DNA from 2 places in the Clostridium pabulibutyricum genome. Region 1 is predicted to be linked to the other one. Evidence: a T-box and tRNA genes for the amino acid it is inferred to sense, from the RefSeq annotation. Region 1 holds a T-box; the other holds one or more tRNA genes.
What was found. A T-box is a leader RNA that pairs with one kind of tRNA and senses whether it is charged. The one in region 1 lies ahead of pheS (phenylalanine--tRNA ligase subunit alpha), so its partner is inferred to be a tRNA-Phe.

Region 1 (19,451 bases):
CTTTTTTCATTGAATTCATATTATAATAGTATAAATCTTTGGAAGGTGAATATATGATAACTATTGCCTTATGCATGATAGTAAAAAATGAAGAAAAAACACTTGAGAGATGTCTCAAATCAGTAAAAAATATAGTCGATGAATTTATAATAGTAGATACCGGTTCCAGCGACGAAACCAAAAATATAGCAAAAAAATATACTGATAATATATATGACTTTAAATGGATTGATGATTTTTCAGCTGCAAGAAATTTCGCTTTTTCAAAAGCATCAAAAGATTACATTCTCTGGCTTGACGCTGACGATACAATATTACCCCAAGATGCAGAAAAATTTAAAAATCTAAAAAGTAACCTGGATCCTTCAGTCGATTCTGTAACAATGAAATATAATATAAGTTTTGACGAATATGGCAATGCTACAATGTCATACAGACGCAACCGACTGGTGAAAAGAGAAAAATACTTTAAATGGATAGGATTCGTTCATGAATATTTAGAAGTATATGGGAATATATTTAACAGCGACATAAGTGTAACCCACAAAAAAATAAATTATTCTCCAAAACGAAACCTGGAGATATTTCAGAATAAATTAAAAGAAGGAGTAAAATTTACTCCAAGGGATACATTATACTACGGAAATGAGCTATATGACCACCGCATGTTCAAAGAAGCCCTAAAATATTATAATAATTTTCTCGATTCAAAGCGTGGATGGTACGAGGACAATATAAATGTTTGTGGTAAAATTTGTGATTATTATCAATCCATTAATAATGAGGAACTATGCAGAAGATATGCTTTTAAAAGCTTTGAATACGCTATTCCAAGAGCTGAAATCTGTTGCAGACTCGGTTTTTCCTATTTAAAAGAAAATAAAATAAATGAAGCCACATTTTGGTATGAAACAGCTGCAAATTTAAAAAAGCCAAAAGAAAGCCTTGGCTTTTTTAATGATGCATGCTGGACATGGCTTCCACATCTTCAACTATGTGTATGTTATGATAAGCTTGGAAAACACAAGCTTGCATTTAAACACAATGAACTCGCTGCAACATTCAGACCAAACGATAAAAGAATACTTTTTAACAGAAACTATTTTAAAAAAATAGGAATAAATTGATTTTAACTTGGAATGAGAAGAACAGCAAGTATGCAAATACCTGCTGTTCTTCTCATTCCATTTTTATAAGCGTTGGATTTTTATCCAAAATTGATTCATATTGTCCCATCAATCCATATTTTCCTTCCGGATCTGCTTTCATATATCTTTCATACTTAAGTTTTCTAAGTTCCGGCGTAGACCATCCAAGATGTTTTAATTTTACATAACATACGCACCCACTTAACTCGAATATATTCTTTGGCATTCTTCCGCAATGAAGTGGTAGCTCATTCCACGTATATTCAAAATCGGGCTGATATCTAATCAGAAGTGGTCTATAATATTTATGAGCACTCCAATAGACATCTTCCCGGTAATGATTTTCATCCCACATATCGTATAATCTGAAAGAATAATAATCAAAACTAGGTTGATCTACAAGATCTCTTATGACGCCACATATTCTGTCTTCAAAGATTTCATCTGCATCAAGAAACAATATCCAGTCTGGTTTGGTATCAATGGTTATATCCCACAACTGCTTTCTAAGATTAATTTCATTGTCGAATCCATGTTTCTCATTATGCACTATCTTGATAGGGATATCTTTAAGTGCCTCAATACATATATCAATAGAATTGTCCTCACTTGCATCATCCAAAATCACAGCATTATCCACATATCCTGATGCATGTTGAAGAACTTCTTTCAAAAATTTTCCGCTCTCATTTCTGACAAGCATTGCAAGTGTTATCTTATTTCTATCTTGTTTGTCCACTCTTATCCTTTCATTTAAAAGATCTAATATAGTAGATCCAAATAATTGTTTCTTGTCTTCATTTAAAACTTTTATACTCCTTACTAAAACTGATTCCGTATCAAACAGCATAATGCAATAAAAAATCCTGGTCAATTTTTTTCCTGCATCACTGTAATTTAACTCAAATTTAGTTTTTATTTCATCACCACAAACATCAATATTAAATATTTTCACATTACATAAACATTTGTTTTTAATTATATATTTTATTATATTCTCTTTTTCTGCATCAAATCTTTTTCTATAACTTTCATTCATATATTTTTCCACTTGAAATTCACCTATTTTTTTATAATCATATGAATACAAGTTTTCTATAAACTTTCTGGCAAAATTTTCTTCATTCACGCCTCCATAAGCTCCACACATACCCGTTAATTTAAACCTTTCTACTTTTACAAGATCCTCACTTCTATATAAATGAAGCGCCGGATACTTTGTATCAACATATAACTTAAAACCGAGGGCAGCAGCTCTTATACAAAAATGCCTGTCCTCGCCCCAGAATGAAAGGTTGTATATTCTTCCAAAGTTGACTCCCGACTCCATGGCCTTCCTGCTTATCAAAGTGCAGGCTCCAAGTCCACCGACCTCATATATACCAGGCTTTTTCAGCCTTTGTAAAAAGCTCCTATATCTTCTGTTATATTCCTCTGCTGTAAGAACTTCTTCCCTCTCCTTTTTTACAAAAGAATATTCATCACTTACCCATACTTGAGGTGATTTAACTGTATTTTTGCCCCAACTGGTCCAAAAAATTTCAGATATTATATCTTTCTTGCTGCCAACAAGACTCATTAAAGTATTTGGTTCAAGAATTAAATCAGAATCTATCAAAAACAAATGATCATAATAGTTGTTCTTTGCATATTCTATAATTTTATTTTTATATCCCGCTATTTTCCAAACAAGACTGTCTTTCCAACAATGCGTGTCACCTGTTGTTATATACTTGCCAACTTTGTCTCCGGATTCAATTATAACTTTTTCTTCTTTATCATGAGAAAATGAAGTTAAAACATCACTTGACTCTTTAATTTCATTATCATCTATAAAAAAATAATCTACGGTAACGTCCTTTTTTACTAACCCTTTCAAAAAAGCAATAAAATTTTTCAATATTTCAGGTGACTGTCTTACAGTACTCCCAATGAGTATCTTCTTATTGTTATTCATCAAATTCCTCCAAAAATTATAATAAACAATTGCTCTCAATTTATATAATATTCCCTGCCTTGAAATTTGATATAAATAAAAAAATCCGAACTAACATTTCCCATTAGTTCGGATTTTACACTGATTTGTCACTCAGAAGAGGATTTTTCTTTTTTCTCTCTTTTGCAAGATTTATCTGATTTTCTTCCAGTTTATTTTCAAGATCCATCAATTTATATTTAAGGGAATGCACTTTAAACTGATACTCTTTATTCTGAGATTTTACTGCAGTATTTTCATCAACATATCTTTGTTTTGACTTGTCTGTTTCCTGAATTTTTTTCTTCAACTCGGCTATTTGCTTGTCCCTTTCTTCAACCTTGTCTTTCGAATATTCTCCATTATCATAGTCTTTTAGCTGTTGCTGCAACTGTTTATTGTATTCTTCCATATGCGTCAGCTGGTTTTTCAATGAATTTACTTTTTCTTCATACATGTCCTGAATCTTTTTAAATTCATGAGATTCCTTTTCAAGTTTCTTATTTTGTTCTTTTATTTTAAACATGTCATCAGCTACATTAACAGCAGACAATATTGCCGCTGAAGAAGTGCTTAACTTGTTGTTTATTTCCAGCACATTTTTTACTTTCTTGTCAACATAACTAGCAATTCTATGTAAATATTCTTCTTGTTCTTCTCCTTTTAAATTATACTCTATACCATTTATGACAACTGTCACTACATTCATTTGAACACCCTCTCAGATACAGCCAATTTCAATAATCATAACATTATTTTATCACAAATCCAGCATATATTAAACTGCTAATTAGAATTTAAGTTAATTTTTTACTTTTTTTAATTTAAAATACATATAAAGATTACTGTTTAAATAATTATATATTTACAGTAATCTTTATATTGTTTTTATCTCAATTTTGCATCAAATTTGTTTTCAAGCGCCTTAAGTATCTTATCATGAACTTTATTAACTTCCTCATCTGTTAAGGTTCTGCTGTCAAGTCTGTAATTTATAGCATAAGCTATGGATTTTTTACCTTCATCTATCTGCTTTCCAGTATATACATCGAAAAGCTTTATACTGTCAAGAATTTTACCACTATTATTTTTTATTATGTTTTCAATATCCTGAACAGGTACGTCTTTATCGACAACCATAGATATATCCCTTGAAACTGCAGGAAATTTTGGAAGCGGCCTGTATTTTTTATCTCCACTTGAATATTTATATATTAAATCGAGGTTTATCTCGGCAATATAGCATCTTTCTCCTACTCCATAATTGTCCATTACATCTGGATGAATCTCGCCAACTACACCAACCTTCTGTTTTCTTATGTACAAGTCAGCAGTTCGTCCTGGATGAAAAGTCGGATTTTGAGTTTCCCTCTTAAATGAAAACTTCTCTATTCCAAATGCATCAAGAAGATTTTCAACTACACCTTTTAAAGTAAAGTAGTCAGCGGTTCCATACATTCCTACAGTCAATATATTCTTTTCATCTGGAAGTTTGCTTGAGTCATCACCTGGAATATATATCTTTCCAATCTCAAATAATCTTACATAATCATTGCTTCTTGAATAATTTCTACTCAATGATTCCATCATTGACGGAATCGTAGTTGTTCTCATTATGCTGTAATCTTCACCTAAAGGATTCTTTATAACAACAACATCTCTGAGGCTGCTGTCTTCTGGTATACATATCTTGTCAAAAACTTTTCTGCTGAAAAATGAATAGCTTATAGACTGATTAAGTCCACTTGCAATAAGTGTATCTATGACTTTGTCATCCATCTCCTGCTTTTTGTTTTTTCCACCTCTCATGCTTACACTTTCTATCATAGTGGACGGTATTTTATCATATCCATATATCCTTGCTATTTCTTCGGCAACATCTTCTCTTATGTTTATATCACTTCGAAAAGTAGGTACGTGGATATCAAGAGTATCTTCCTGGATATCTGTTTTAAGTTCAAGCCTTTCAAGATATTCAGCCATGCTTTCAATAGATATGTCAATTCCGAGGAACTTGTTTATCCACTTATAATCTACTTTTACATGATGTGCTTCAACCTTTTTATCATATATATCAATAACGCCTTTTGAAATTTCTCCTGCACAAAGTTCCTCTACAAGGTGGCAGGCTCTATTCATAGCAACTTCAGCCAGATTCGGGTCAAGATCCTTTTCAAATCTGGATGAAGCCTCTGTTCTAAGTGCAAGTTTGTGTGTTGAAATTCTTATATTTGTTCCATCAAAATTTGCACATTCAAATATTACATCCTTTGTATCATTCTGTATCTCCGAGTTCAGTCCTCCCATAATTCCGGCAATTCCTATGGATCTTTCTCCATCTCTTATAGTAAGTACATCACCATCTAAGGTTCTCTCTTCATTGTCCAAAGTAGTAAATTTCTCTCCATCTTCAGCTCTTGCAACAACTATTTTTCCAGAACCTATCTGCCTTGTATCATAGGCGTGCATTGGTTCTCCAACTTCAAGCATTACAAAATTGGTTATATCAACAATATTATTTATAGGCCTGACTCCTGCTTCAAGAAGACGTTTCTGCATCCATGAAGGTGACTGTTGTATCTTAACGTTTTTAATCATCCTTGCCATGTATCTTCTACAAAGCTTATCTTTCACTTCAACTTGTATTTGATCTTTTATATTGTTACCTGACGACTCACTGTAATCAAGCTGTGGTTTCCTGTACTTTTCATTTAGTGTAGCTGCAGTTTCTCTTGCTATACCAACAACACTCAAACAATCAGGCCTGTTTGATGTTATTTCAAAATCTATTATACTTTTTTCCATATCAACAACTGACTTTATGTCCCTGCCTACGGGCGTATCATAAGGAAGTATCATAAGTCCATAAACCGGCTTATCTCCTGCTACTCCAAGTTCTTCTTCTGAGCAGAACATCCCATTTGACACAAGTCCCCTCAGTTTTCCTTTTTTTATCTTCGTACCTCCATGTATAGTTGCACCATGAAGTGCAACTGGAACTATATCCTGTTCCTTCATATTATCCGCCGCTGTTATTATCTGGATAGGTTCCTCCATACCTATGTCAACCTGGCATACTGAAAGTCTGTCTGCATCCGGATGCTTATCTATCTTCACAATCCTGCCTGTGACTACTTTTGTTATTTCATCTCCTGTAGTTACAACTTCTTCAACTTTTGAACCGCTCAATGTTAATTTATCTCTCAGCTCATTTGCCGAGATATCTATATCAACATAATCTTTCAACCATCTAACTGGAACTTTCATAAATTATTCCCTCCCTAACAAAAATCATAGAATATGAACTAAAACTGATTTAAAAATCTCATATCACTTTCATACATGTTTCGTATATCATCTATTCCATATTTGAGCATTACCATTCTATCAACACCCATTCCAAATGCAAAACCACTATACACTTCAGGGTCTATTCCACAATTTCTAAGTACCTGTGGATGAACCATTCCACATCCCAAAAGCTCTATCCATCCTTCTCCCTTACATACTCTGCAACCTTTTCCTCCACATACAAAACATGTAGCATCCATCTCGGCAGAAGGTTCCGTAAACGGAAAATGGTGTGGTCTGAATTTGGTATTTATGTCATCTCCAAACATTTTTTTTGCAAACATCTCCAGGGTACCCTTAAGATTTGCAAAAGTTATTCCCTTGTCAACCACAAGTCCCTCCATCTGATAAAATATAGGAGAATGCGTAGCATCCACTGCATCTGAACGATACACCTTTCCAGGAGATATCATCTTTATAGGAGGCTTTTGCTTTTCCATGGTTCTTATCTGTATCGGCGATGTCTGTGTTCTCAACACCATGTTGTCATTTATATAGAAGGTATCCTGCTCTCCTCTTGCAGGATGGTTTTTAGGTATATTTAGTGCTTCAAAATTATAATAATCCAATTCAACCTCGGGGCCTTCCTCTATACTGAATCCCATGGATATAAATATTTTCTTCATCTCCTCAAGAGTTTGTTCAAGTGGATGCCTTCTACCTATAACCTGCTTCTTTCCGGGCATTGTTATATCTATCTTCTCATCTTCAAGTCTGCTTCCCCTAGTGCTGGCTTTTATCCTATTTGAAACTTCCTCTATTTTATCCTCAAGGCTTTTTCTAACCTGATTTGCAAGCTTTCCAACAACAGGCCTTTCTTCTTTTGAAAGAGACTTCATCCCCCTTAGTATTTGAGTAAGTTCCCCTTTTTTTCCAAGATACTTAATTCTTATATCATTAACATCAGAATCTTTTAAACTTTTTTTGAGCTCAAGAATAGCATTTTCTTTTATCTGCTCAAGTTTTTCCTTCAACATTACAACATCTCCTTTCAAAAACATATAGAATTTTGTAAAATAAAAAGAGCACCTCCCTCAAAGGGACGAACTCTATATCCGCGTTACCACCCAAATTGATATCATAAAATATCCTCTTGTAAAAATCTAACGAATTTATCCGCTGACCGCTACTTTAAATTCACAGCCAGAGCTCGGGAATGAACTTCAATACAAAACAAGTTAAGAAACTCCCAGCTTAAAATTTCTCTTTCTGCAAACAGTTTTGAACCTACTCTTTCCTTCAAGGCAAAGTATTCTATTTTTATACTGCATATTGACAATATTACAATTATTCCGCCTCAATGTCAATCGAAATTCTATTTTAATCTTTGCCTCACAACTTCAAACATCATTATGCTGGCGGCTATGGAAACATTCAGTGATTCGGCTCCACCTGGCATTGGTATTTGTACATTCACATCGGAAATCGCCCTAACATCACTGCTCAGTCCATTTCCTTCATTCCCAACTGCTATTATCAAATTGTTTGAAAGATTGCAGTCATAAAAACTTTTATCCGAATCAAGAGTACTTGTAATAAGCTCAAATCCTCTTTTTCTTAGTTCTTCTGTATATTCAAGCTTGAAGTCATGTATAACAGGAACATGGAAAACAGAACCCATGGTGGCTCTCAATGTTTTTTCATTGTATACATCTACAGTTCCTCTGGTTGTAATTATCCCAAGCGCACCTGATGCATGAGCACTCCTTATTATAGTACCCATATTACCCGGATCTTGAATCTTGTCTGCAAGCACATAAAACCCCGAGGTTTCTTTCACTTCAAGCTCCTTGTTTTCCACCACCGCAGCTACTCCCTGTGAATTCTCCGTACTACTTATAGAAGAAAACACATCTTTTTTCAGGCAATATACTTTTTCCATTACAGAATCACGTATTGAACAATTTTCAATATGATTCAGCCACTTTTCTGAAACTGCCTCATCTATAAAAATTGCTGAAATTTCAAATTGAGACATCAGAGCTTCATCCACAAATCTAAAACCTTCAATCAAAAACCGATTATTTTGATCTCTGTACTTTCTATTCTTCAATTTTTTAGCTTCTTTAACCTGATTGTTGTTTCTACTATTTATTATATTCAAAAGTTCCACCCGGGCTTCTTAAAAATTTAACAATTGATACATAAAAGAGTGCAGAAAATCTACACTCTCTATGTAAAAATGCTATGCAGTTAATTGTTTCTTTGCTATTTCAACCAATTCTGTAAATGCCTTCGGATCATTTATTGCTATCTCTGAGAGCATCTTTCTATTCATATCTATACCTGCAATCTTTATTCCATTTATGAACTTAGAATATGAAAGTCCATTCAATCTTGTTGCAGCATTTATTCTTGCTATCCAAAGTTTTCTAAAATCTCTCTTTTTAAGTCTTCTTCCAACATATGCATTTCTAAGTGCTCTTATAACTGACTCATTAGCTGTTTTAAACAATTTGCTTCTTCCGCCATAATAGCCTTTAGCCAGTTTTAATACTTTTTTATGATTTTTACGAGCATTGACAGCTCTTTTTACTCTTGCCATTTTTTAACCTCCTTCTAAGATTCCAAACTATACGTAAGGTAATAAATTTTTCATATTCTTTTCCTGAGTTTTTGAAACATATCCTGCTTTTCTAAGATTTCTCTTAACTTTTGAAGTCTTAGCTGTTAATTTATGGCTTCTAAAAGCCTTTGCTCTTTTAAGTTTTCCTGTTCCTGTAAGTTTAAATCTCTTTGCTGCACTTTTTTTTGTTTTCATTTTTGGCATATCAATTCCTCCTCTCGATTTAATTATGCTTTATTAGGTGATAATACCATTGTCATATTTCTTCCCTCAAGTTTTGCCCTTTTTTCTATCGAACAGATATCTTGAAGCTTGGAATAAAAATCATTTAATATTTTTCTTCCAGTAAATGAGTATTCTGCTTCTCTTCCTCTAAATCTAACTGTAACTTTAACTTTATCTCCTGATTGCAAAAATTTTCTAGCATTGTTTGCCTTTATGGAAATATCATGTTCTTCAATTGAAGGACTGAATCTTACTTCTTTTACAACAACAACTTTTTGGTTTTTTCTAGCTTCCTTCTCTTTCTTCGCCTGTTCGTAAATAAATTTCCCGTAATTCATTATTTTGCAAACCGGCGGCTTTGCATGCGGTGATATCATTACCAGATCAAGCTCTTTTTCTTCTGCAAGTTCAAGTGCCCTCTGGAAAGGTATAACTCCAATTTGTTTTCCATCATCTTCAATAGTTCTTACTTCTTTTGCTTTAATCTGTTCATTTACAAGAAAACCCTTATTAATAATTTTCACCCCCAGGTCATACTAGATATATAAAAAGAGACGGCGCACGCCGTCTCTCAAAATCCAATAGGAAATTTCAACCCTAATGTAAAATTCACATAACCTTACTGGCTGTGCCGTAAGGTGAGAAACGGCTAGTTTCTTCTTAAAATTTAACCTTATTCAGTATACTATACTCACACTCACATGTCAATATACTTTTTAATTTTCATTTGATTTTGATCTTACCTCATCCTTAACTTTTGCTGTAAAATCATCAAGCGACATTGTACCTATGTCACCATTTTTCCTGCTTCTCACTGAAATATTTCTCTCATTCATTTCCTTGTCGCCAACTATAATCATATAAGGTACCTTCTGCATCTGTGCTTCTCTTATTTTATAACCTATCTTCTCATTCCTTATATCAGATTCCACTCTTATATTATTTTTCTTTAATACATCTACTATATCTTTCACATAATCAGTTTGAGCATCAGTTATATTCATAACCTCTACCTGTACAGGTGAAAGCCAAGTTGGAAAGGCACCTGCATAATTTTCTATAAGTATTCCTATGAATCTTTCTATTGACCCAAATACGACTCTGTGTATCATGACAGGTCTGTGCTTTTCTCCATCAGCACCAACGTAAGTAAGATCGAACCTTTCAGGCATCTGGAAATCCAGCTGCACTGTTCCACACTGCCAGGTTCTTCCTATGCAGTCTCTAAGATGAAAATCTATCTTAGGGCCATAGAATGCTCCATCACCTTCATTTACCTTATATTCAAGCCCTGCAGCTTTTAGAGCCTCTCTAAGTCCATTTGTTGCAGCTTCCCAATCTTCGTCACTTCCCATGGAGTCCTCTGGTCTTGTAGAAAGTTCTACAAAATAATCAAAACCAAAAACTTTGTAAAAATTGTCTATAATCTTTATTACATTGAGTATTTCATCTTTCATATTGTCTTTTGTCATGAAAATATGAGCATCATCTTGGGTAAAACATCGTACTCTCATAAGTCCGTGAAGTGCTCCCGATTTTTCATGCCTGTGGACAATTCCCATTTCACCATATCTTATAGGAAGATCCCTGTAGGAATGTATCTTGTTCTTGTATACAAGTATGGAACCAGGACAATTCATAGGTTTTATTGCATAGTCTTCATCATCTATTTTTGTAAAATACATATTTTCCTTGTAGTGATCCCAGTGTCCGGACTGATGCCAAAGCTGCTCGTTTAATATAATAGGTGTCATTATTTCATCATATCCTGCTTTTGAATGAACTTCCCTCCAATACTGCTGAAGCGTATTCCTTATAACCATTCCCTTTGGATGGAAAAATGGAAATCCCGGTCCCTCTTCATGTATACTGAAAAGATCAAGTTCCTTGCCTATCTTCCTGTGATCTCTTTTTTTAGCTTCTTCAAGCATGTGAAGATAATCTTTCAATTCATTTTTCTTTTCAAATGCAATTCCATATATCCTCTGAAGCATTTTGTTCTTTTCATTTCCTCTCCAATATGCGCCTGCTATGGAAAGAAGCTTTATAACCTTGACTTTTCCTGTAGAAGGCACGTGAGGTCCTGCACAAAGGTCAACAAAGTCACCTTGTTTGTAAAAAGATATAGTCTCATCTTCCGGAAGATCTTTTATAAGTTCAACTTTATACGGTTCCTTTGCATCCTCCATTAATTTTACTGCTTCATCTCTCGGCAGTTCAAATCTTTCAAGCTTCTCATTTTCTTTTATTATTTTATTCATTTCAACTTCAATTTTTTCGAGAAGCTCCGGTGTAAATGAAAAGTCTGCATCAAGATCATAATAAAAGCCATTGTCTATTGCTGGTCCGATTGCAAGTTTCACATCTGGATACAGCCTCTTCACTGCCTGGGAAAGTATATGCGATGCAGTATGCCACAATATCTTCTTTCCGTCTTCATCTTCAAATGTCAATATTTCCAGATTACAGTCTTCATCTATTGGTTTCATAAGCTCAACAACTCTGCCATCAACCTTTGCGCCAACAGCTTTCTTTCCAAGAGAAATACTCAGTTTTGAAGCTATATCACCTGCAGTTGATCCTTTTTCTACTTCGATTATTTTTCCATCTTTTAAAGATACTTTTATCATAATTTTCCTCCTTGAAATATATTACAACGTAAAAAAACCCCTCCCTACAATGGGACGAGTTTGCCGTGTTTCCACCCAAATTAACAACACATATAAAGTCAATCAAATAACACATGTGCCATCATCTCTATACCTTTAACGCAGGATACGAAAATGTCTAATAATAAAAATCATAGGCTTGATTTACTTTCAACATTCAACTCAAGGGGCGGTCTTCAATAAAAATTATCTAAAAAACCTCTCAGCTAATAAGTTTTTATCTCTTAAGATAATTATTTTACCTACTTTTCCTCTATCATCGTTTTTCTATGTTAACTATTTTATTATTCTGAACTGCATATGTCAATACAAAACCCGTTTATTTTTCAAATAACTTTCACACTCTGCAGCTTTTACATATACACACCCTGTCTTCAAAAACCTTTTTTATTGTATCTATTATTTCATTGTTTCTGCAGTTTTCTATACAATGTATTCTTATTTTCTCCGGTGAATTTGTTATAAGAACACTTATCAGCAAATCTTCAGAACTGGTATCATTTTCTGTTCTAAATTCAACAAGCTCTCCAAATAATTGCTTTGTTATATCGTATCCTTCACCATCTTTTATTATATAACTACCATCATTCTTTATTTCTATATCAAGACAGTTTATTTTACTCTCCTGTATGTCAACAAAATACCTAAGCAGTTTTATAAATTCATCATATTCCTTTTCAACCATGTACTTTTCAACAACTCTATCAAGTATAGCTTCAAGATCACCCAGTAAATCTTTTATTCTAAACAGTATAAATCCATCAACGTTTATACTTTCATTCTCCCCTATACATGATTTTATTTTTTCTATAATGGCATTCTTCTTGTTTATGCAATAAACTGCATCTTGATCTGATATTTCAATCTTGCCCCTTACATAATGCATACTCTCTTCTATAATTGTCTTTTTTTCACCTGACTGCAGGAAAAAATATGATTCTCTTATAAAATTATCTGCGTAATTTTCATAAAATTCATCAACTACTATATCATACAATATATTCGATATAAAAATATAAAATATATTTTTCAATCTGTCACTTAATTCTGAACTGCAAAACAGCTTGAGGAAGTGAGTATCCGATTCCATTTTTTCAGATAATCCCATATTGATACCCTTATTTTTAAAATATTCTACTACAGATTTTATTCCATTTGTTATATGTTCTCTTTCATTTCTGTATACTAAAATTAACAGCGGCATTTTCTACACTCCCTTCTGACATAGTATGTGCCTAAAAAAAATCTGTATTCAAAATTTGTTTGTCAAATATCGACAACGTTCTTTGTAAAAATTGCAATTTGCCTTTTCAATATTTCTGTTCAAATTTTGATATATAGCTTATAATATTTAAAGCATCTAATCCAGAGGAGGGGTTTCATGGAATACGCATTGATTGATTTTAGAACAAGTGACAATGAAAAGAAAAACCTGAACAAACTCGGTTTCAAAACAATATTGTGCCCACCATGTAAAAATGTATGCTGGCAAATATGCGGGCATCCTGACATATCTGTTTTCTTCATAGACAAAAAAACAGCCGTAGTAGACAAAAACACAGATATTGATTTCCTAAAAAAGTTGAATTCTATAAATATAAATGTAATTCCTGCCAAAAATCCACTATCACAAAAGTATCCAGGTGACATATCCTTAAATGCACTAAACCTTGATAAAATTTTTGTACATAATTTAAAATATACCGATCCCTCTATAACAAAAAATTTGGGCAGAAAAAAACTTATAAATGTAAATCAAGGTTATACAAAATGTTCTTCCTCCGTTATAGGAAAAAATAATGTAATAACAAGTGATCCTTCCATATACAATGCCCTGTCAGAACAAGATATCGATGTCATGCAGATACCCTTCGGTGACATACTCCTTGACGGCTTTGATTATGGATTTATAGGCGGGTGCTGCGGTTCATTTGAGAACTATGCAGTGTTTTTTGGAAGTTTGGAAAACTATGCATATGGTAAAAATGTACTTGAATTTTTAGAAAAGCACAATATAAAGCCCATATATCTAAGTAATGAAAAACTTACAGACAGAGGGAGCATATTTTTCATATAAAAAATGCAGAAACGATTTTTACAATCAAGCTTTCTGCATTTTTTAATATATTTTATTCTTCTTTCCAGATCATGTTCGCGAGAGGAAAAGGCTCAAGTGCTCTGTCAAGTATCCCATGAACATATGCAATCAATATACCATAGTTTACTATAGGCACCTTCATACTCTCTGCATAATTTATTCTGTTAAGCATTGCTTTACTGTTCAGCATACATCCTCCACAATGTACAACAAGAGAGTACTTTTTTATATCATCTGTAAAAGAAACCCCTGATGAATACTCAAAATCTATTTTTTTACCTGTAACTTCTCTTATCCACCTCGGTATTTTGACTGTGCCTATATCATCCGACTGCCTGTGATGAGTACATCCTTCGGCAATTAGCACCCTGTCTCCGTCCTGAAGTTTGTCTATTGCTTTTGCACCCTTTACAAGCTCCACGAGATCTCCCTTGTACCGTGCAAAAAGTATAGAAAAAGACGTCATAAGTATGTCCTTTGGAGTATCTGCAGAAACTTTCAAAAAAACCTGTGAATCTGTAATAACTATTTTAGGTTTTACCCCGAGTTTTTCAAGCGTATATCTCAATTCGTATTCTTTTGTAACAACTACAGTGCAATCACTCTCAAGAACATCTCTTATAGTCTGCTGCTGAGGAAGTATAAGTCTCCCCTTGGGTGCTGCCTTATCTATCGGAACTACAAGAACCACAAAATCACCCGGTTTTATAAGATCACCGACTATCCTGAATTTTTCTTCTGTCTTAGGAAGCGAATTTACAATTTTAAGTTTTAAATCTTCTATTCCTTCACCGGTTCTCGAAGAGACACATACACAAGGCACATTAAAATTGTCACCAATACTGGATATTTCATTTTCATCCAGTTTAAAAACATCCGATTTGTTCATAGCAATAACTAAAGGTATATTTCTAGTCTTTATATTCTTTATCAAATCCCTATCATACTGTGTAATATTCAAAGCAGAATCCACTACGACAATTGCTATATCTGTTTTTTCAAGTACCTTCAAGGTTTTTTCCTTTCTAAGGCCTCCAAGCATTCCTACGTCATCAAGTCCTGCAGTATCTATAATTACGCACGGACCTATTGGAAGGATTTCCATTGACTTGTACACGGGATCTGTTGTTGTTCCCTTCACCTCAGATACTATCGCAATATTTTGGCCAGTGATTGCATTTATTATACTTGATTTTCCAGAATTTCTTCTTCCAAAAAGAGCTATATGCGTCCTCACAGAACGTGGTGCTTCATTAAAACTCATTTTATTACCTCCAATAGCTATTCCCCAGGTATACCCGGTTTTGTAAGTTGGTACGGATTTATTATATTGTCTATTTTATCTTCAGGCAATATTTGAAGTTCATATAATACATCTTTTATTGTTTTGTTTTCCATGAGAGCTTTCTTTGCGACCCTGCCTGCTTTGTCATAACCTATGTAATGTACAAGTGCAGCAGTCTGGGCAGTTGACATTTCAAGATTTCTTCTGCAATTTTCACTATTTATTTTTATATCCTTTATACACTTGTTATTGAATATTTCAACTGCCTTTTTTAATATTTCAAGAGATTCCAGAAGTGAATCTGCTATAAGAGGCATGAAGGCATTGAGTTCAAGCTGACCGGAGGAACTTGCAATGGTTATTGCAGAATCATTTGCAATTACTCTCATGCTCACCTGTCCTACCATTTCAGGTATAACCGGATTGACTTTTCCAGGCATAATAGTTGATCCAGCCTGAACCTCGGGAAGTATGACCTCGCCTATCCCCCCCCTTGGTCCAGAACCAAGAAGCCTTAGATCATTTGAGATCTTTAAAAGATTTACTGCAAGAGATTTCAAAAGTCCGGATACTTCCACAAATACATCGCAATTCTGCGTAATATCCATTGGATAATCCGACCTTGAAATTCCAAAACCAGTTAAATTTTGAAGCTTATCCGTCATCTCATAAATAAATTTTCTTGAAGCATTGAGTCCCGTTCCTATTGCAGTACCTCCTATATTAATTTCTCTCAACCTTTCTTCTACCTTGTAAATTCTCCATCTGTCTCTTGATATCGCCTTTGAATAGGCTCCAAATCCCTGACCAGCCATCATTGGAAGTGCATCCATAAGCTCCGTCCTTCCAAGTTTTATTATATCTGAAAATTCATCTTCTTTAGCTTGAAGTACCTCCTGAAGCTTCGAAAGAACATGGCTCAGATCTCTTATGCACCTTATGGATGCAATTCTAAGTGCCGTAGGATAAACGTCGTTTGTAGACTGTGACATATTTACATCATTCAAAGGATGTACAACATCATAGTCTCCTTTTCTGCCTCCGAGTATTTCTATGGCTCTGTTAGCTATAACTTCATTTACATTCATATTCGTTGAAGTTCCTGCCCCACCTTGAAATGCACTTAAACCAAACTGACTGTCAAACTTTCCCTCAATTATCTCTTCGCTTGCTTTCACTATAGCAGATGCTTTTTTATCTGAAAGTTGCCTAAGGTCACAATTTACCAGAGCTGCCGACTTTTTTATAAGTGCAATTTCCCTTATAAGCCTTATGTTTACAGTTCTGTCACCCAAATTAAAATTTTCAGCAGCCCTTAAAGTATTTATACCAAAATAGTCCGAATTCTGTATATATCTACTTCCAATAAGATCTTTTTCCTCTCTAAACTCCACATTGTCACCGCCTTAAAACATCAAATCAACGTACTTATATTATATTCTACCATCAAATCTATATCAATTCCGCCTCAAGTCAATAAAAATCACCAATAATTTTGGGCCCGGTATAAAAAACCGGGCCCTTGGTATATTTAATTAACCTCATTATTTTCCTTATCTTCAGATCTATCTTCGGATATAACCTCAACATTCGAAGTTTCACCTTGTTGTGCCTTAAAAACTTGTGACAGTTTTTTATTTATAAGTCCAATTCCAAACAGTATTACTGCAATTCCAAAGTAAACTACCACAGTTTCAAACAATGACGGCAAAAGCTGTGATGGTAAAAGCTGTGAAACAACAGTGGTTTGAGAATACCCTTGACTTACATATTGTTTTACGGTCTTTGTAAATAATGTTATGTTTGTCACAAGGGACGCAATTCCAATAATTGCAGCAATTATTGATGCAATATAAAAACCAATTGAAGTACGACATTTTTTAGATTTTTTATTCTTTTTTTCTTTTTTGGTGATGTTCTTATCTTCAACTTCCATAATAAATTGTCTCCATTCCGCCTCTTAGGCTTATATTATTCTACTAATGCATGATAATTACTAATATATGTTACTAAATAATTGTTGCATTAAAGTGTCAATTTTGTTAACAATTATTTAAGCCATTTCTATTTGCAAAGTTCACTTATCAGCATTTTAATATTTTCATCTATATCTGGAAACTTCAAATCAAGCTTTTCAAGTACATTCACAATAACTTTCATGACGATAAAATCTCTAAACCACCTTTTGTCGGAAGGTACAACATACCATGGTGCATGGCCCGTACTGCAGTTTGACAATATATCCTCATAGCATTTTTGATATTTATTCCAGAAATCTCTTTCCTTTAAATCAGCTGCCGAAAATTTCCAGTGCTTTTTTTCAACAGTTAATCTTTCAAGCAGCTTTTGCCTCTGAAACTCTTTTGATATGTTTAAGAAAAATTTAATCACTATGATATTATTATTATTCATATATTCTTCAAACTTGTTTATTTCATCAAATCTTCTGAAAGCAGTGGAATCATCTATAATTCCATGTACCCTGGTAACAAGTACATCTTCATAATATGATCTGTTAAAAACACTTATATTTCCTCTCATAGGCAATTCTCTGTGAACCCTCCACAAATAATCGTGTCCAAGTTCCCTAGGTGTAGGTTCTTTAAAACTTACTACATTAATTCCATTTGGATTGATTTTATAAAATGCTTTTTTTACAGTACCATCTTTTCCACTGCAATCCATTCCCTGAAAAATTACAAGAAGTGCAAATTTTTTTGATGCATAAAAAACATCCTGAAGTTTTAAAAATTTGTCCTGCAAAATGGAATACTCATCTTTAATAGATTCTTTAAACAATTCACCGGAATACGCCGGATCAAATTCATTTAAATTTATTCTTTCACATTTGTTAATCAAAATTTTATTCATATACTTAAACCTCACTATTTTGTTTGTTTTAATAGTTTATCCTATGGAATAAAAATATATGTATTCAAAACAATATGAAATAACACATACAATTTCCATCCATTCCTCAACTTCCCTTACATATTTTGATGTTAATTGTATAAACTTAAAGTGTAAGCAGTAAATATTACTATATAAAGGAGTGAGTGTTATGGCATATAATAACCGTATAGTTGTTCCAGGAGCAAGAGAAAAATTAAACCAGTTTAAGATGGAATCAGCTTCCGAGGTTGGTGTAAACTTGAAGCAGGGTTACAATGGTGATCTTACTGCAAGAGAAGCTGGATCTGTAGGTGGAAATATGGTCAAGAAAATGATTCAAGCCTATGAGGAAGGTCTCAAGTAATAAAATGCCTATTTGATTTTTAAAAAGAAATGTCTGATTTCAGCTTTTTGCCGAAACCAGACATTTCTTAGTTTTAGTAGTATTTGTCTACAGTATGTCCTTCTTCTTAAACTCCCATATACCGATAAAAGTAAACAATAGAAAAATTCCAATGGAAACTCCATACATATATAATGGAAAATCAAATTGTACGCTTCCACCATTTAAAAGCACACGTCCTGGATAATCCCAGGGAAAGAACATCCAATATTTTGTATTGTTTATAAGGATGGACGGAATTGAAAAAAAAACTCCAACTCCAAGCGGCACATAAATATTCTTAAACTTCATACTCAAATAATATTGAACAGACACAACAGGCATCGATGCTATCATGCAGAGAAGAGGACTATAAATAACACGCATCGGCATTTTTTCCCCGTGGGGTACTACAAGCAATCCCAATGTAAGCATAATAATTATAAATACTAAAAGATTCAAGAAAATCATATTACATGCAACTGCAAGCTTTGAAAGGTAAAGTTTTTCCCTTCTAACTGGCAGTGTAAGCATTCTTTTTAAACTGTCACAGCTATTTTCTATTCTAAATAAAATGGCTGTAATGATAGTTATTAAAAGTGCCATAATAAACAAACCGTAGAACATGGAACTTTGAGTGTAAATTTGCATCCATACATTTTGTCCTTTTTCTGTAAAAAGTTCCTTGTATCTCATAAAATTCACAACACCAAGTATTACAAAAAATATAGGTGTTAACATGGTTATATACAATATTTTAGAATGTTTAAGCTTTAACATTTCAACCTTATATATTCCCTTCATAGTTGTCCTCCTTATTTTATATCTCTTTTATTAAATTCAAAAATTCCAACTGCAAG
Region 2 (11,954 bases), on a different contig from region 1:
CACTCCAGATGTCCAGTTTGAAATGCAGCCCCCGGGTTAAGCCCGGGTATTTCACATCTCACTTAAACATCCGCCTACGCACCCTTTACGCCCAGTAAATCCGGACAACGCTCGCCACCTACGTATTACCGCGGCTGCTGGCACGTAGTTAGCCGTGGCTTCCTCCTCTGGTACCGTCATTATCTTCCCAGAAGACAGAGCTTTACGATCCGAAAACCTTCATCACTCACGCGGCGTTGCTGCATCAGGCTTTCGCCCATTGTGCAATATTCCCCACTGCTGCCTCCCGTAGGAGTCTGGACCGTCTCTCAGTTCCAATGTGGCCGATCACCCTCTCAGGTCGGCTACGCATCGCTGCCTTGGTAGGCCTTTACCCCACCAACTAGCTAATGCGCCGCGGGTCCATCTCAAAGCGGATTTCTCCTTTCATCCCGGATCCATGTGAATCCAGGTCTTATGCGGTATTAATCTCCCTTTCGGGAGGCTATCCCCCTCTTTGAGGCAGGTTACCCACGTGTTACTCACCCGTCCGCCGCTAGATTGTCCCCGAAGGGACTCTCTCGCTCGACTTGCATGTGTTAGGCACGCCGCCAGCGTTCGTCCTGAGCCAGGATCAAACTCTCATATTAAAAGTTCTTTCTGCTCATTACTGTTTATTTCAAAAGAATTGCTGGTTTGTTTCTTCAAGTTTCTGCTTGCTTTTTACTCTGTTTAATTTTCAAGGATCATTCCCGCCGTCTCCTCCGAGACAGCTTTTAAAGTATATCATCCTGTCCAGCCTTTGTCAACATTTTTTTGCATCTTTTTCACAGTGCATCAAACTGTTTCTTTTCTGTTCCTCAACCGGACAACGAATGTTATTATATCACAGCTTGTACATCTGCCTAATACTATATCAGCCATATTTTGCATTTATCCCTATATATCTATTTTTTTCTTCATATATCTGTATGTTTTGCATGTAGATACACTAGGTGATGTTTATATAGTGATTATCCTACTTTAACCGTGGAATCACGTGCTACAAGCTGTGGTTCGTATAATATAGAGTCATTTTTATCAAACTTATTTTTATTTTCTATGAGCTTTATAATTAGTTCTGCTGCATCTGATCCCATCCTTTCTTTTGGATGAGTAATGGTAGTCAACTTTGGATTGATCAGTCTTGCAATTTGAGAATCATCAAATCCTATCACCGATATATCTTCTGGAATCCTCAAGTTTAAGCGGTGCGCTATGTTAACAACCATAAATGCTATTTCATCATTGTAGCAGAAAACTCCCATAGGATATTTTTCAGAACTTATAACACTTTTAATCTTGTATGGAAGAACAGTATCTGTCTCTTCAGACAAAAATGTTATTATATGCTCCTGCTTAAGAAAAATATTCTTCTCCTGACACTCGGATATAAATCCATTCATTCTATGTACTCCCTGAAGATCGTCAACTTTAAATATTCCAATTATATTTCTATGCCCGAGATCCCAAAAGTATTGTGCGGCCATTTTTCCTCCCTTGAAATCATCAACACATAAACTTGGCACTTCAATTTGTGGATATGATGCATTTATCATAACAAGAGGGATTTTCCTCTCTATTATATTACTCAAATATCCCATATTTGGATTCTGATATGAACTTTTTGTCGGTTCCATTATAAGTCCATCTATTTTATGAGCAAGGAGGTTGTTTAAATTTCTTGTCTCAATCATAATATTGTTTTTAGTAGATGACATTAAAAGAGAATACGACCTGTCATAAAGAGAATTTTCTATGCCTTGTATTATATTGGGGAATATATAATTTGAGATATATGTTGTAAGTACTCCTACATTTTTATTTTTCTTTAGGTAAGATTCATTTTCCTTGAAATCAGATACATATATACCGCTCCCCTGTATTCTATACAAATAATTCTCGGAGGAAAGATCACTTAACGCTCTCCTTATGGTATGTCTGCTTACATTGAACATTTTCATCATCTCCGACTCTGTTGGAATCTTCTGATGAGGTTTATACTTTCCTTGAATTGCCCAATCTATAATATTTTGTTTTACAACTTCATATTTATGTTTCATAATTTCTCCTATGATATGTATTATCCTTAATGTACTATATTATAACAAAGTATAACCAATATAAAAAGAAAAATGCAAACGCCAAATCTATCCGATCCAGCATTTGCATCCAACTTCTGCAAAATATTTTTATTTCATTATACCTGCAACTTTACCAACAGAACGATCATAAAGATATTTCTCAATTTCCTCCAGTGACTTACCCTTTGTTTCATACAAAACAAATTTTGCAAAGAAAAATCCTATAATACAGATTGCGGCAAAGCCGAAGAAAATTATTGATAGTCCAACGGTTTCAAGAAGCACTGGAAAGAACAGTGCAACAAGTATATTTCCAAACCAATTTACAGTAGATGCAATTCCTGTTGCAATTCCTCGGACACTGCTCGGAAATAATTCTCCAACTACAATCCAAGTAACTGCCGCCCACGAATATGCGTAAAAAACAACATATAAACATATGAACAAAAATACAACCCACATTGCCCATACATGATTTGATTGTGCATAAGGATACACAAGTCCAACTATGAGAAGTGACAATCCCATTCCAATAGATCCTGTCATAAACAAACTTCTTCGTTTAAACTTGTCTACAATGGTAAGTGTTATAGCTGTTGCAACAACGAATACAAAACCAATTCCTACAGTACTGATAACTCCACCTATTGAGGAACCAAAAACCTTTGCAAGAATTTGTGATGAATAATAAAATATTGTATTAGCACCTTGTATTTGCTGTAACAACGTCAATCCACATCCTGCAATCACAGAAGGCAAAGCCATCTTGGAAAACAAATCCTTGAACTTTCCTGAACCTATATGATTTGCTTTGACAATATCATCGTATTCCTTTTCAGCTTCTTCCTTGGAACGAAGCATATCAAGTACCTGTCTTGCAGATTCTTTTTTACCTATTCTGACAAGAAATCTTGGTGATTCTGGCAGTATAAATGTCCCAAGTAAAAGAACCACAGCCGGAACCGCAGCACCGCCAAGCATAAACCTCCATCCTTCAAACATATTCACAAATGCGTAATTTATTCCATATGCAATAAGCATTCCAATTGTTATCATAAGCTGGTTTAATCCAGACAGCTTTCCTCTCGTTTCAGCAGGACTAATCTCTCCCATATACATTGGAACAAGAGCAGATGCTCCTCCAACAGCAACTCCTAGAATAATACGTGCAATAATTAAAAAAGTTGTACTTTTTGAAAATCCTGAACCAATGGCACCAATAATAAACACAATAGCACTCCACATAATCATCTTACGTCTTCCAAAACGATCCGCAAGAGATGCCATAAGTGATGCCCCAATCATGGCCCCTGCAAACAAGCCTGACGTAATAAATCCCTCCAGCCACGGGTTTATACCCCATGTTGCTTTAATTCCCGGCAACGCGCCGTTGATTATTCCAATGTCATATCCAAACATAAATCCACCAAAAGATCCAAAGAAATAAACCAATTTTGGAGATATCTTTTTTTTCATCCTAAATTTCCTCCCCACTCATTATATTAATTACATAATTATCAATTCATATATTTTACAGCTGCTTTTTCAATCGGAATTCCTTTCTTATACACTTCTATAAAATGTTCAAATCCCTCTACATCCTTTTTATCAGGCTTTATCTCATCCGCTACATATCCAGCAAACACCCTCTTAGATAAAAACTCCGATAAAGTAATATCCTTCTTCTTTTCAATCATATACCTGGCTAAAAGTGCAATCCCCCAGGCTCCACCTTCCCCTGCTGTGTCCATAACAGAGACCGGCGTATTTACTGCCGCTGCAACTATAGATTGCCCAACTATAGGAGTTTTAAACAATCCTCCATGTCCAAGCAATCTGTCAAGTTTAACAGATTCATCTTTTAAAAGAATATCCATGCCAATTTTCAAAGCACCGAGTGATGTAAAAAGATGTGCTCTCATAAGGTTGGCAAGATTAAACTTACTCTTTGGAGTACGAACTACCATAGGCCTTCCTTCTGAAACTCCAGTTATATTTTCACCTGAAAAATAATTATAGGCAAGAACACCTCCACAATCCGAATCTCCTTGAAATGCCTGGCTATACAGGGCCATGTAAAGTAATTTTTTTTCAATTTTGACATTTATAGCTTCAGTAAACTCCTTGAATATGTTAACCCATGAATCTATATCTGAATATCCATTGTTTGCATGAACCATGCCCACCAAATCTCCTGAAGGAGTGGTTACAACATCAATTTCCGGATGTATTTTTTTAAATGGCTTTTCAAGTACCACCATTGCAAATATAGATGTTCCTGCCGAAACATTTCCAGTTCGAGGTGCTACTGAATTTGTGGCAACCATTCCCGTACCTGCATCGCCTTCCGGTGGACAAAGTGGTATTCCACTTTCAAGATTTCCACTTATATCAAGTTTTTTAGCCCCTTCAGGAGTTAAAACACCTGCGTCTTCCCCTGCAAGCAAAATTTCCGGCAAAAAATTTTCCACTTTTATATCATACTTTTTAACCTCTGGCAAATTATTAAATTTATCAATCATATCCTTGTTGTACTTACCTGTTTCCATATCAATCGGAAACATTCCCGATGCATCTCCTGCACCCAGAACTTTTTTTCCTGTAAGCTTCCAATGTACATACCCAGACAACGTAGTCAGGAAATCAATTTTTGGAACATGCGCTTCCTTGTTAAGAATTGCCTGATACAAATGGGCTATGCTCCACCTCTCCGGAATATTAAAACGAAATAATTCCGTAAGCTTTTTTGAAGCCTCGCCCGTCATGGTATTACGCCAGGTTCTAAACGGTACAAGAATACTTCCTTCTTTATCAAATGCCATATATCCATGCATCATTGCAGAAAATCCAATGGAACCTATTTTTGAAAGTATAATTCCATATTTTTGTTTTACATCAGCAAAAAGTTTTTGATAACTGTACTGCAATCCTTTCCATATGTCTTCCAAAGAATATGTCCAAATTCCATCTTTCAAGTCAGTTTCCCACTCAAAATTTCCACTAGCCAAAGTCGAAAAATCTTCACCGATGAGCACAGCTTTAATTCTTGTGGAACCAAATTCTATCCCAAGGGATGTCCTACCGTTTTGAATTTGTTCTATTATTTCCTTTCTTTTATCCAATAGAAAAATCTCCTCTCAAAGCAATAGTAAACGCTTTCGTTTTCTTGATATAAATATACTACTTATGTACGTACATGTCAATAAAATTATAAATAAAAGTACGTACTTATTTTTTCATGTAGTTAGTTTAAAATAAATACATTGTAAGATTAATTCACTAATAACTATAAGTTATTTCGATATTTACTATATATTGTCTATTCAAGCACTAAATCATACAACATTTTTTAAATTCATCCTAATAAATTTAAAAAATGTATTGACATTTATACTAATAAATATTATATTTGTGTAAAGGATTACTAAATATAAGACATTCTATAAGCACAAAATACTATTGAAAGGATGATTGATTCCATGTTAGAAGATCTAAAACAAAGGGTACTCGAAGCCAATTTGATGCTTCCAAAATATCATATGGTAACATTTACCTGGGGGAACGTCAGCGGCATTGACAGGAATAAAAATCTTGTAGTTATTAAGCCAAGTGGAGTTGAATACGACAAAATGAAATCATCAGATATGGTTGTAGTAGATCTTGACGGCAATGTCATCGAAGGTGACTTGAACCCTTCCAGCGATACAGCCACTCACCTTGTACTATATAAACAATTCTCCGATATACTGGGAATTGTTCACACACATTCTCCTTGGGCTGTTTGCTTTGCGCAAGCCGGCATGTCAATACCAGCTGCCGGTACAACACATGCCGATTATTTCTATGGTGACATACCTGTAACACGAAAAATGAAAAACACTGAAATTGAAAATTCATACGAAAAACAAACTGGAGATGTAATTGTTGAAACCTTCAAACAAAATAGCATATCTCCAAACGAAGTACCAGGCGTTCTTGTAAATGATCATGGTCCATTTGCCTGGGGAGACAGCCCTGAAAATGCCGTACACAATGCTGTTGTTCTCGAGGAGGTTGCAAACATGACTTATCATTCACTGCAGCTAAATCCTTATAACATCAAAATGGATCAAGCCTTACTAGACAAACATTTCAAACGCAAACACGGTAAAAATGCTTATTATGGTCAAAAAAAATAAATATATGAGAGGATGAATAATATGTTAAAAAATAAAGAAATGGAATTCTGGTTCGTAGTAGGAAGTCAATATCTATATGGCGAAGATGCCCTATCCCAAGTAAAAAAAGACTCAGTTGAAATTGTGGAAAACCTAAACAAAAGCGGAAATTTGCCTTACAAAATTGTTTTCAAATCCCTTGCGACTTCTTCAGATCAAATCAAACAAATAATGAAAGATGTAAATTACAATGACAACGTTGCTGGAGTTATAACCTGGATGCATACATTTTCGCCTGCAAAAATGTGGATAGCTGGAACAAAAATACTTCAAAAACCACTTCTTCATTTTGCTACTCAATTTAATGAACACATACCTTGGAAAACCATCGATATGGATTACATGAATCTACATCAAAGCGCACACGGAGACAGAGAGTACGGCTTTATAAATGCAAGGCTCAATAAACACAACAAAGTAATCTTTGGATATTGGAAAAAGCCCGAAATTCAAAAAGAAATTGCAGACTGGATGAATGTTGCTGCAGGATTACTTATGAGTCAGGATATAAAAGTAGCCCGTTTTGGAGACAATATGCGTAATGTAGCTGTCACAGAAGGTGATAAAATTGAAGCTCAAATTCAATTTGGATGGACGGTTGACTATTTCGGAATTGGCGATCTGGTTGCAGAAATGGACAAGGTTTCACAGGAGGACATTTCAAAAACCTATGAAGAATTTAAAACTATGTATATTATGGAGCCTGGAGAGAATGATCCAGCCTTCTATAAAAAGCAGGTAGAAGAACAAATAAAAATAGAAATTGCCCTGCGACGTTTTCTAGAGGCAGGAAATTATACAGCCTTCACTACAAACTTTGAAGACTTGTATGGCATGAAACAGCTCCCCGGCCTTGCTGTTCAGCGTTTAAATGCTGAAGGATATGGTTTTGCAGGAGAAGGAGATTGGAAAACAGCTGCTCTCAGCAGACTTATTAAAATCATGACAAGCAATACTAAAACAGGGTTTATGGAAGATTACACTTATGAACTTGAGGCTGGAAATGAAAAAATCATGGGAGCTCATATGCTCGAAGTTGATCCTACTTTCGCTTCAGACAAGCCTAAAGTGGTTGTAAAACCTCTCGGAATTGGTGGACGTGAAGATCCTGCCCGTTTAATTTTCAATGGTTCTTCCGGCAAAGGTGTAGCTATAACAATGTGTGATCTCGGAACACATTATCGCCTCCTTATAAATGAAATAACAGCTGTCGATGCAGATGAAGATTCTCCTAATCTACCAGTGGCAAAAATGCTTTGGAAACCAGAACCAAATTTCAGTGACGGAGTTAAATCATGGATTTATGCAGGCGGCGGACATCATACTGTAGTTACTCTCTCCTTATCCGTAGAACAAGTATATGACTGGAGCAGGATGGTCAATCTTGAATCCATAATAATTGATCACAATACAAAATTACATGACATAATGAAAGAAACCACAAGGTAAAATCTACAAATCGGGGGGAGCATTCCGAATGATAGAAAAAAGTATTTTTGGCAGCTATGGAGAAGATACGATATACAAATATACCATGAAAAATAAAAACAATATAAAGGTTTCATGTATGTCCTATGGAGCTTCTCTTATAGAATTCACTGCTCCGGATAAGTTCAAGAATTCATCAAACATTATCCTGAGTTTTGATAATCTCAAAGACTATATAGATGATAACTCCATGTTTCTTGGAAATTCAATCGGTCCTGTAGGAGGACGTATTGGAAATGGTGCTTTTAAAATAGGGGATATTACTTATACCCTTCCTAAAAATGAAGGAAAAAATACTCTTCACGGCGGAAATCATGGATTTAACACCCTTGTTTGGAACTGCCGCACAATAGAAGATTCAAACTCAAGCAGTTTAATTTTCACAAAAACAATTACTGAAAAAGATGATGGTTTTCCTGGAAATCGTAACGTAAAAATTTCTTATACCCTAAACAATAATAATGACCTTACCATAAGGTTAAAATGCAAAAGCAGTGAAGACACTATCTTCAATCCAACAATCCACACTTATTTTAATTTGAATAATGATATAGATAAATTGTTGTCTGGACATTATCTTAAGATAAACTCAAAATATTTTGTGGAATTGGACAAAAATTTGATTCCCACTGGAACACTTAAGTCTACAGATAAAAGCATAATGGATTTCAAGGAACCTCAAAACATGGAAAACGTGCTTCAAACTCTAAAACAAAAACTAAACAGAGATGGTCTTGATGATCCTTTCAAGATAAATGGCAGTTGTGCTGCAACTCTTGTAAACTATAACAATGGAAGATGTATCGACATAGAATCGGACCGAAATGGGTTGATCGTATATACACTTAATTCAATTGAAAAACCTGTAAAAGTGCACGGAAAGGACGCCTGCTGCCATATGGGCATTGCACTGGAACCTCAAACCCTGCCCGATGCAATCAATCACAAGGAATTCGGTGATATACTGCTTTCAAAAAACGCTCAAAAATCTTACAGCATAAAATACCATTTTAAATTGCTCTAAAAAAAATTCACCCTGCTTTCTGGCAGGGTGAATTTTTTTATTTTATATCAACTTTATACTTCTTCCTGAGTTCATCATTGAATTTTGAATACTGATATGCCTGTCTCTCCTGAAGCAGCCCACTTCTTATAGAATCCTTAACCTGTTCATAAGAAGCTATAGAAGATTCAATCTTCTTTTCCACCAATATTAAGTGGTAACCAAATTGTGTTTTTACCGGCTGACTCACAACTCCTTCTTTCATAGAAAAGGCAACGGCTTCAAATTCAGGTACCATCTGTCCTCTTGAAAATTCTCCAAGATCGCCGCCTTGAGCTTTGGATGGACATGATGAATACTTAACTGCAGCGTCTCCAAAAGGCATGCCATTTTCGATTTCTTCAGAAATCTTCTTTGCTTTTTCTTCTGAATCTACCAATATGTGTTTTGCCCTTACTTTCTCCGGTAACTTATACATATTCCTGTTCGCGTTATAATATTCTGAAATTTCTTCATCTGTTACTACAGCATTTTTCATAACTTTTGATATTGCTACCTGAGTTAGTATTTCCTTCTTTGCAGATTCCAAAGTCTTCAAATACTCTTCATCTTTTTCAAATTCCATGTCTTTTGCATAATTATAGGCAAGTTCGAAGAATATCATCTCATCTAAAAGATGTTTTTTTCCCTCTTCTGTATTAATCTGTGCCCGTCTGTCCTCAGGGAATCTTTTCATTGCATTTTCAATATCACTATATTTTATTTCTTTCCCATTTACAACTGCTGCTATCTTATCTTCCATATGCAGTATTTCTCCTTTAATTAATTATATTTAAAAGAACTCTAGAAAATATAATCTAGAGTTCTTGGTGGCCAGACCAGGAATCGAACCAGGGACACGAGGATTTTCAGTCCTCTGCTCTACCGACTGAGCTATCTGGCCATAAAACTTTACCTGGCGGTTACCTATCCTCCCACAAGGCCTCCCCTGCAGTACTTTCGGCACTATGAAGCTTAACCTGCCTGTTCGGAATGGGAAAGGGTGTTGCCTTCACGTCATTGCCGCCAGATTATGTAGTTTTCAAGGGATCATTCTATTCCCTGAAAATTGCACAGCAGTATCATAATTTATTTGGTCAAGCCCTCGACCTATTAGTATCAGTCAGCTTAACATGTCACCATGCTTACACCTCTGACCTATCAACCTCGTGTTCTTCAAGGGGTCTTACCAGCTTACGCTGTGGGAAATCTAATCTTGAGGTGGGCTTCACACTTAGATGCTTTCAGCGTTTATCCCTTCCCGACATAGCTACCCAGCTGTGCTCCTGGCGGAGCAACTGGTGCACCAGAGGTCAGTCCATCCCGGTCCTCTCGTACTAAGGACAGCTCCTCTCAAATTTCCTGCGCCCGCGACGGATAGGGACCGAACTGTCTCACGACGTTCTGAACCCAGCTCGCGTGCCGCTTTAATGGGCGAACAGCCCAACCCTTGGGACCTACTTCAGCCCCAGGATGCGACGAGCCGACATCGAGGTGCCAAACCTCCCCGTCGATGTGGACTCTTGGGGGAGATCAGCCTGTTATCCCCGAGGTAGCTTTTATCCGTTGAGCGATGGCCCTCCCACGAGGTACCACCGGATCACTAAGCCCGACTTTCGTCCCTGCTCCACCTGTATGTGTCGCAGTCAGGCTCCCTTATGCCTTTGCGCTCTTCGAAGGATTTCCGACCCTTCTGAGGGAACCTTTGGGCGCCTCCGTTACTCTTTTGGAGGCGACCGCCCCAGTCAAACTGCCTGCCTAACAATGTCCCGTGACCAGGTGATGGCCGCCGGTTAGAATTCCAGTACTGTCAGGGTGGTATCCCAAGGATGGCTCCGCCAAGGCTAGCGCCCTGGTTTCCATGCCTCCCACCTATCCTGTACAGACAATACCGAAACTCAATGCTAAACTGCAGTAAAGCTCTACGGGGTCTTTCCGTCCAATCGCGGGTAGCAAGCATCTTCACTTGCACTACAATTTCGCCGGATTTGTTGTCGAGACAGTGCTCAAATCATTACGCCATTCGTGCGGGTCGGAACTTACCCGACAAGGAATTTCGCTACCTTAGGACCGTTATAGTTACGGCCGCCGTTTACTGGGGCTTAAGTTCATACCTTCGCCTTGCGGCTTAGTATTCCCCTTAACCTTCCAGCACCGGGCAGGCGTCAGCCCCTATACTTCAGCTTTCGCTTTAGCAGAGACCTGTGTTTTTGATAAACAGTTGCTTGAGCCTATTCTCTGCGGCCCCTTTCGGGGCACTCCTTATCCCTAAGTTACGGAGTTAATTTGCCTAGTTCCTTAACAACAATTCTTCCGATGGTCTTAGGATTCTCTCCTCACCTACCTGTGTCGGTTTGCGGTACGGGCGCAGCCCTGCTCCATAGAGACTTTTCTTGGCAGCGTGAAATCGGATACTTCTCCAAAATTGGATCCCTGTAACACCCCAGCATTGATAGAGCGGATTTTCCAGCTCTACCTGCCTCAGTGCTTAGACACACATCCAACAGTGTGCACATCCTATCCTTCTGCGTCATCCCATCTGTCAAACGCATGACTGCGGTATCGGAATATCAACCGATTGTCCATCGCCTACGCCTTTCGGCCTCGGCTTAGGTCCCGACTAACCCTGGGCGGACGAACCTTCCCCAGGAAACCTTAGGTCTTCGACCAATAAGATTCTCACTTATTTCTCGCTACTTATGCCAGCATACTCTCTCCTGTACAGTCCACAACTCCTTCCGGTGCTGCTTCAATCCGTACAGGATGCTCCTCTACCACCCTTTCGGGTCCATAGCTTCGGTGGTAAGTTTTAGCCCCGGACATTTTCGGCGCAGGACCTCTTGACTAGTGAGCTGTTACGCACTCTTTAAATGAGTGGCTGCTTCTGAGCCAACATCCTAGTTGTCTTAGAAATCCCACATCCTTTTCCACTTAACTTACACTTTGGGACCTTAGCTGATGATCTGGGCTGTTTCCCTTTTGACTACGGACCTTATCATTCGCAGTCTGACTGCCGTGATTCAAGTATATGGCATTCGGAGTTTGATAGGGTTCGGTAACTGTTGTCAGCCCCTATCCCATTCAGTGCTCTACCTCCACTACTCA

Region 2: it encodes a tRNA-Phe, which carries the amino acid that the T-box ahead of pheS (phenylalanine--tRNA ligase subunit alpha) is inferred to sense. The anticodon was not compared.

What each region holds. Positions count from the first base shown of each region.
Region 1 is NZ_JBZAYZ010000006.1:90,298-109,748, forward strand. It holds gene AC4CVH_RS08455 (glycosyltransferase) at 54-1,127, shown strand; gene AC4CVH_RS08460 (glycosyltransferase) at 1,180-3,105, opposite strand; gene AC4CVH_RS08465 (cell division protein ZapA) at 3,221-3,832, opposite strand; gene pheT (phenylalanine--tRNA ligase subunit beta) at 4,012-6,390, opposite strand; gene pheS (phenylalanine--tRNA ligase subunit alpha) at 6,429-7,448, opposite strand; T-box leader at 7,510-7,726, opposite strand; gene AC4CVH_RS08480 (TrmH family RNA methyltransferase) at 7,790-8,578, opposite strand; gene rplT (50S ribosomal protein L20) at 8,660-9,019, opposite strand; gene rpmI (50S ribosomal protein L35) at 9,047-9,244, opposite strand; gene infC (translation initiation factor IF-3) at 9,268-9,789, opposite strand; gene thrS (threonine--tRNA ligase) at 9,982-11,895, opposite strand; gene ytxC (putative sporulation protein YtxC) at 12,272-13,138, opposite strand; gene AC4CVH_RS08510 (DUF6873 family GME fold protein) at 13,316-14,011, shown strand; gene hydF ([FeFe] hydrogenase H-cluster maturation GTPase HydF) at 14,064-15,296, opposite strand; gene AC4CVH_RS08520 (aspartate ammonia-lyase) at 15,314-16,711, opposite strand; gene AC4CVH_RS08525 (hypothetical protein) at 16,849-17,253, opposite strand; gene AC4CVH_RS08530 (PPK2 family polyphosphate kinase) at 17,382-18,188, opposite strand; gene AC4CVH_RS08535 (alpha/beta-type small acid-soluble spore protein) at 18,379-18,573, shown strand; gene AC4CVH_RS08540 (ABC transporter permease) at 18,661-19,395, opposite strand; gene AC4CVH_RS08545 (ABC transporter permease) at 19,407-19,451, opposite strand, start outside.
Region 2 is NZ_JBZAYZ010000025.1:690-12,643, reverse strand. It holds rRNA gene AC4CVH_RS15910 (16S ribosomal RNA) at 1-629, opposite strand, end outside; gene AC4CVH_RS15905 (GntR family transcriptional regulator) at 993-2,081, opposite strand; gene AC4CVH_RS15900 (sugar porter family MFS transporter) at 2,211-3,578, opposite strand; gene AC4CVH_RS15895 (xylulokinase) at 3,620-5,224, opposite strand; gene araD (L-ribulose-5-phosphate 4-epimerase) at 5,582-6,280, shown strand; gene araA (L-arabinose isomerase) at 6,302-7,768, shown strand; gene AC4CVH_RS15880 (aldose epimerase family protein) at 7,797-8,831, shown strand; gene AC4CVH_RS15875 (peptidylprolyl isomerase) at 8,869-9,612, opposite strand; tRNA gene AC4CVH_RS15870 (tRNA-Phe) at 9,678-9,753, opposite strand; rRNA gene rrf (5S ribosomal RNA) at 9,764-9,880, opposite strand; partial or broken rRNA gene AC4CVH_RS15860 (23S ribosomal RNA) at 9,943-11,954, opposite strand, start outside.